Linked DNA regions of Nitratifractor salsuginis DSM 16511. The protein of the gene in region 2 interacts with the protein of the main gene of each other region in a pairwise test. Links are inferred from orthologs where the notes say so. Each region holds a gene or a part of one and is shown on either strand. Other genes may lie near its edges.

Region 1 (3,296 bases), 210 kb from region 2 along the record:
CGACAAATCCCCATCTTCATCATCGGCCACATCACCAAAGAGGGCTCCATCGCCGGCCCAAGGGTCCTGGAGCATATGGTCGACACCGTCCTCTATTTCGAAGGAGACTCCAATTCGGAACTGAGGCTGCTGCGGGGGTTCAAAAACCGCTTCGGTTCCACCAACGAAGTGGGGATCTTCGAAATGACCCGGCAGGGGCTCAAGGATGCCGTCTCCATCGCCGGAAAATTCTTCGACAAAGAGAAGCTCCAGGCGGGATCGGCTCTGACCGTGATTATGGAAGGAAGCCGCCCCATCGTCATCGAGATCCAGGCCCTTGTTGCCGAATCCTACGGCCACCCCCGCCGCAGCTCTACCGGATACGACAACAACCGCCTGCAGATGCTCCTCGCCCTCCTGGAGAAAAAACTCGACCTGCCCCTGGGGACCTACGATGTCTTCGTCAATGTCAGCGGCGGGATCCGGATCAACGAACCGGCGGCCGATCTGGCGGTGATCGCGGCGATACTCAGCAGTTATCGGGACCGGGAGCTCAGCGCCGGGACCGTTTTCATCGGTGAAGTGAGCCTCACGGGTGAAGTGCGTGAAGTCCCGGCGCTGCAGCAGCGGCTCCGGGAATTGGAGACCCAGGGCTTTGCCAAAGCGGTCCTCCCCGCCAAGCCACTGGAAGAGAGCAGCATCAAATGTTATATCACCCAAGAGGTCTCCAGGATCGTCGAATGGATCTTCGTTTAGTCTCGTTTACTCTTTGACATACCCGCCTGCTATAATTCCTTTAATATCTGATCAAGAAAAGGATTTTTATGCGCAGATTTTTCACCGCTTTTTTGTTTTTCGTTATAGGAGCAGCATTGCTGCAGGCACAGGAGCCTGCCAAGCAGGACAAAGGGCTGACCCTGACAACCGTCACCGGCAAGAGACTCCACATCAAGGGTACGGAAAACGGTTTGGATATCCGAGAATATCGGGGGAAGATCCTCTTTCTAGAATTCTGGGGAACCCACTGTCCTCCCTGTCTGATGTCCATTCCCCATTACATCGACCTCAGCAAGAAGTACAAAGGCAAATTAGCCGTCTTGGCGATAGAAGTCCAGGACACCCCTGCCGATCTCCTGAAAAGCTTCGTCACGAAACACAAAATCAACTATGATGTCGTTGATTATCGTACCGGGATGCCTCTGGTAAATTACATCAGCCGTCGGGCACAATGGAGAGGGAGTATTCCATTTCTACTCATCTTCAATTCAAAAGGCGAGTATGTCACCTCTCAAGTGGGTTTGCTGCCTGAAGAGACCCTCGAAGGTGTGATCAAAACCCTGGAGAAAATGAAGACGGAAAAAGGGAACGAACAAAACAACACTACTCCGGCAAAACCGGTAGCGAAATAACCCTCCTCAGGCCAGACGAACCCGTCCGTCCCTGATCTCCACTTCTCCCATCAATTCCGCTTCATAGAGCCGCGCTCCAAAGCGGTTCAAAACCTCATCCACTGTCGGATTCTTTTGGCAAAAGTAAAAAAAGTCATCAAGTGGAAGCTCTTTGGCTGGCACTGTGCCGAAGCGATCCGCAAACTCCTCTATGCTGTAGATGGGTTTCGCCACCCCCTCTCTCAAAAGATCATTAGTCCCTTCACTCTCACCCAGACGTTGCGGCAGGACCCAAATCTCCCGTCCCAATTTCCCGGCGATCTCGGCACTGCGCATCGAGCCGCTTTGTCGATCCGCCTGGGTGATCACCAGGACTTCCCCCAGGGCCACGACCAATTCGTTACGCACGACGAAACTCCAGTTGGTCGCCCGCATCCCCGGCTCGAAGCGGCTGAGCAGGAGCCCTTCCTTCTCGATCGATTCGATCAAAGGGGCGTTGACAGCCGGATAGCGCAGATCCACTCCCGTCCCCAGCACCGCAATGGTCGAGGCAGGACCCGCCCCCTGATGGGCGATCGCATCGACCCCCATAGCGGCTCCGCTGACCACCACTACACCTCTTGCCGCGAGTTCTTTGGCGAGCCGATGGGTCATTTCCCGGGTATAGGCCGAAGGTCGGCGCGTCCCGACGATGGAGACTTTGCGCCGTTTCAAGAGTTCCGGATTCCCCAGGTACCAGAGTCTTTCCGGAGGCTTTTTGAGCGTTTCGAACTCTGCGGGGAGTTCCTCAAGCAGATCAGCGGCCATAGTGTTCCCGATAAAAATCATCCAGATAGACCGCTTTGACCCCTTTCAAAAGCGAAGCCGCCTGCTTCAAGACCCTGAGCGTCACCGGATGGGGGTGTCCGATCGCGATGGCATAGCCTCTCTTTTTGGCCAGGCGAACCGCCCGTTTCAACTGCGTGCGAACCGCTTGAGGAATCTGGACATTATCCAGGAAGACATCCCTTCCAAGGTAGGGCATATGATACTCTGCCGCGATCTTCCGTACCTTGGAATGTCCGCTGGTCCGGCTATCGAGGAAGATGAAGCCCTCCTTTTTCAAAAAGCCGTATAGCCGATACATCGCCCGGTAATTGGAAGTGAAGACGCTGCCGGTATGGTTGTTGAGAAAGCGGGCGCTCGGGAAGAGGTGTCGGATCTCCTCGACCCGTTTCCGGACCTTGGCCGGATCATCCCGGACAAAAAGAGTCTTTTCAAAACGGTTCATCTTTTTGCTCCCCGATTCCAGGGGAAAATGGATCATATAGTGTCTAAGGCCTTTGGCCAATTTCGGTGTATGTTTATTCATCTGAGAAGGAGGGAAAATAGAGGGAGTGACAGGAAAAGGAAGCTTCCGAATAGCCGCCAACTGTCGGGGCTGGGAGACATCGTCGATAATCAGAACCAACTCGGGCGAGGATGATTTTTTTGGAGTGGCCTTTGTGGATGGGGACTCGTTTTTCCCCTTGGCCCTTTTGCGGGTCTTTTCGATGAGATCCTCCAGACCGAATCCCACTCGATCCTCTTTGGGATACTCTTCCCCTACCAAAGAGGGCTGTTTCGGAGCTACAGTAACCGTCGATGTCTTGTGGGCCAAATAAGTGGGCCTGGAGCTTTTTGTCTCCCCTCCCCCGGCAAGCAGTGCCAATCCCAACACCGTACTCATTCCCAACAGTCCCAGTACCGAGAGAGCGAAGCGCCGCAGGGTTCGCTGACGCAGTTCACTCCGCTTTTTTACGGCACGTTCTCTGGCTGATCTCTTTTTCTTCAATCCCACATTTGCCCTTCTGAGAAATTGTCTTATTTTATCCAAAATCCATTACGCACAAATCAAAAATGACACGATGAAATAGAGGGATGAGGAGTTAGTAACCGAGTAATGAGCAA
Region 2 (3,285 bases):
TTCGCTGACGGTTCCGATCTGGTTGGGTTTGATGAGGATGGCGTTGGCGATGCCCCGCTTGATCCCTTCGGCCAGGATGTTGGCGTTGGTGACGAAAAGATCGTCGCCGACCAGCTGCACCTTGTCGGCTAGGCGCTCGGTGAGTTCCTTCCATCCTTCCCAGTCATCCTCGCTCAGACCATCCTCGATCGAGACGATGGGGTATTTCGCCAGCAGCGCTTCGTAATAGTCGATCATTTCGCTGCTGCTGAGTTCTCGGTTCTCGGATTTGAGCACATATTTGCCGTTTTCGCCCACCAGTTCGCTGGAGGCGACATCCAGGGCGATGGCGACCTCTTCACCCGGCTTGTAGCCGGCCTGTTCGATCGCCTGCATGATCACTTGGATGGGCTCTTCGTTGTTTTTCAGGTTGGGTGCGAAGCCTCCCTCATCCCCCAGAGAGGTGCTGTGCCCCATCTCGTGAAGGATCTTTTTGAGGGTGTGGTAAATTTCGCTGCTGGCTCTGAGGGCTTCGGAGAACTCTTCGAAGCCTTTGGGAACGATCATATACTCCTGGAAATCCACATCGTTGTCGGCATGCTCTCCACCGTTGATGATGTTGAGCATCGGCACGGGCATGACCACGGCGTTGGCCCCGCCCAGATAGCGGTAGAGGGGCACTTTGAGGGATTCGGCAGCGGCGCGCGCCACGGCCATGGAGACCCCCAACACGGCGTTGGCACCGAGATTGGAGTAGTTTTCCGTCCCGTCGAGCTCTTTCATTACCAGATCCACTTCGGCCTGGTTGAAAGGGCTCATTCCCACCAGAGCTTCGGCGATCTCGTTATTGACATGTTCACAAGCGATGAGCACCCCTTTGCCCAGATAACGCTTGGGATCGCCGTCTCTGAGCTCCAGCGCTTCTCTTTTTCCGGTACTCGCCCCGCTGGGGACGATGGCATCGGCGACGGTGCCGTCGCTCAGGCGGACCGTGGCACGGACGGTGGGATTGCCCCGGCTGTCGAGTACCTCATCGGCGGTGATATCTTCGATAAAGACCATAAAACTTCCTTTCTCGCTAGCAAAATTGGGATGATCTATTTTATCGCATCTAACGTGAAGCGTGGATAAAGTTTTTCGAAAGGGTGCAATGCGGAAAGGAAGGAAAAAGCAGGCGCAGCAACGGAAAAGTTCTCCCGGGAAAAGCGGAGAGGGTCCGGAGATCACTCCTCGGTGGAGGCGATCTCCTTCTCATCCATAGCCAGCCCTTCGCCGAAGCCCAGGGCCTCTTTGATCTTATGCTCGATCTCGGCACGCAGCTCGGGATTCTCTTTGAGGGTCTGCTTGGCGTTTTCTTTGCCCTGGCCGAGCTTCTGGGCTCCATAGCTGAACCAGGCTCCCGATTTGTCGATGATGTCCAGCTTGACGCCGTAGTCGATCAGCTCGCCCTCCTGGCTGATCCCCTCGCCGAACATAATGTCGAACTCCGCCTGGCGGAAGGGAGGGGCCACTTTGTTTTTGACCACCTTGGCCTTGACCCGGTTTCCGATCTGGCTCTCGCCTTGCTTGAGGGTAGCGATCCGGCGCACATCGATACGCACCGAAGCGTAGAACTTCAGCGCGTTTCCTCCCGTGGTCGTCTCGGGCGATCCGTAGCCCATGGTCCCGATCTTCATCCGGATCTGGTTGATGAAGATGACGGTGGTGTTCATCTTGTGGAGGATCCCGGTGAGTTTCCGCAGCGCCTGGCTCATCAGCCGCGCCTGGAGCCCCACGTGGGTATCTCCCATATCCCCTTCGATCTCGCTTTTCGGGGTCAGCGCCGCCACCGAGTCGATCACCACCAGATCGACCGCCCCGCTGCGGGCGATCGTCTCCAGGATATCCAGCGCCTGCTCTCCAAAGTCGGGCTGGCTCACCAGGAGGTTGTCGATATCCACACCCAGATTCTTGGCATAGAGTACATCCAGGGCATGCTCCGCGTCGATGAAGGCGCAAACCTTCCCTTCTTTTTGGGCCGAGGCGATGGTCTGCAGCGCCAGAGTGGTCTTACCCGAAGATTCGGGTCCGTAGATCTCCACGATCCGCCCCTGGGGCACCCCGCCGATCCCCAGGGCCATATCCAGGCCCAGTGAACCGGTACTGATCGCCGCGATCGGTTCGATCTCCTTGTCCCCGAGACGCATCAGGGTCCCTTTGCCGAAGGTCTTGTCGATCTGTTTGATCGCCATATCCAATGCTTTTTGTTTCTGAGGATCGATTGCCATACTCTTGTCCTTTTCTCTAAAAATCTCTCTTTGAATTATCGTGATTCTACCACCATCTCCCTGCGGATGGAATGAAAATGTCACAATGACATTTTTGGATAAAATATCCCAACTCAAGACACGGAGCCTCCATGACCGTCCAACTCGCCCACTCTCCCGATGCCGACGATATCTTTATGTATTACGCCATCCGTTTCGGCTGGGTCGATACCCTCGATTACCGATTCGAGAATGTCGGCCTCGATATCGAAACCCTCAACGAAGAGGCCCTCAAAGGGACCTACGACGTCAGCGCCATCAGCTTCGGGCTCTATCCTCTGATCCGCGCGGACTATGCCCTTTTGCGCACGGCAGTCAGTTTCGGTGAAGGCTACGGCCCCAAGCTCATCAAGCTCAAGGGCAAGCGGCTGAGGAGAAACTTTAAAGTAGCCCTCTCCGGACGCTACACCACCAACGCCATGCTGGTGCGGATCTTCTATCCCGAAGCGCGGCCGGTCTATATGAACTTCCTCGAAATCGAAGAGGCGGTCCTGGAGGGCAAAGTCGACGCCGGGGTACTGATCCACGAATCGATCCTCGATTTCGACCCCCGCCTGGAGGTGGCCAAAGAGGTTTGGGATATTTGGCAGGAGCTCGCAGGTGAAGAGCTGCCCCTGCCCCTGGGGGGAATGGCCCTGCGCCGCAGCCTCCCTCTCAACCGGGCCATCGAGATCGAAAAGATTCTCACCGAGGGGGTGTTGGTGGCCAACCGGCGCAAAGAGGAGCTCTGCCGCCTCCTCGAAGAGAAGAACCTGGTGCGCATCTCCGACGAGCTGCTGGAGCGCTACCTCAATATGTACGCCTCCGAAGAGAGCGCCGAACTCTCGCCCCTGCAGCTTCGTGCCCTCGACCGCCTCTTCGAAATCGGCCACGAGCACGGCCTCTACGACTGCCCCATCAAGGCCGAGGAGTACCTCATCCCCAGAGAGTACACAGAGGACCGAAATCTTTGAGAAGCACCGGCAATGTTCGTTAAATCCATCGACTTCTCCCGCTACTC

Evidence for each region.
Region 1: the proteins of recA (region 2) and NITSA_RS01950 interact in binary tests that used the Bacillus subtilis proteins (3 or more experiments, as listed by UniProt). The link is inferred for Nitratifractor salsuginis DSM 16511 from one-to-one orthologs.

The regions. Positions count from the first base shown.
Region 1 is NC_014935.1:391,465-394,760, reverse strand. What follows is about bases 285-3,261. They hold NITSA_RS01950 (DNA-processing protein DprA), read right to left. Parts: upstream 2,175-3,261; coding sequence 1,395-2,174; downstream 285-1,394. Other genes in these bases: NITSA_RS01945 (divergent polysaccharide deacetylase family protein), read right to left, coding at 2,164-3,186; NITSA_RS01955 (TlpA family protein disulfide reductase), read left to right, coding at 804-1,388; radA (DNA repair protein RadA), read left to right, coding at 285-735. Also shown: more of radA, read left to right, coding at 1-284. UniProt on the Bacillus subtilis protein: Protein that helps load RecA onto ssDNA during transformation. Binds cooperatively to circular ssDNA, is able to bridge different segments of DNA. Favors the loading of RecA onto SsbA- or SsbB-coated ssDNA and formation of RecA-DNA filaments.
Region 2 is NC_014935.1:182,511-185,795, reverse strand. What follows is about bases 225-3,190. They hold recA (recombinase RecA), read right to left. Parts: upstream 2,247-3,190; coding sequence 1,203-2,246; downstream 225-1,202. Other genes in these bases: NITSA_RS01025 (menaquinone biosynthesis family protein), read left to right, coding at 2,378-3,190; eno (phosphopyruvate hydratase), read right to left, coding at 225-1,041. Also shown: more of eno, read right to left, coding at 1-224; more of NITSA_RS01025, read left to right, coding at 3,191-3,238; NITSA_RS01020 (UDP-N-acetylmuramate dehydrogenase), read left to right, coding at 3,251-3,285. UniProt on the Bacillus subtilis protein: Multifunctional protein involved in homologous recombination, DNA repair and competence.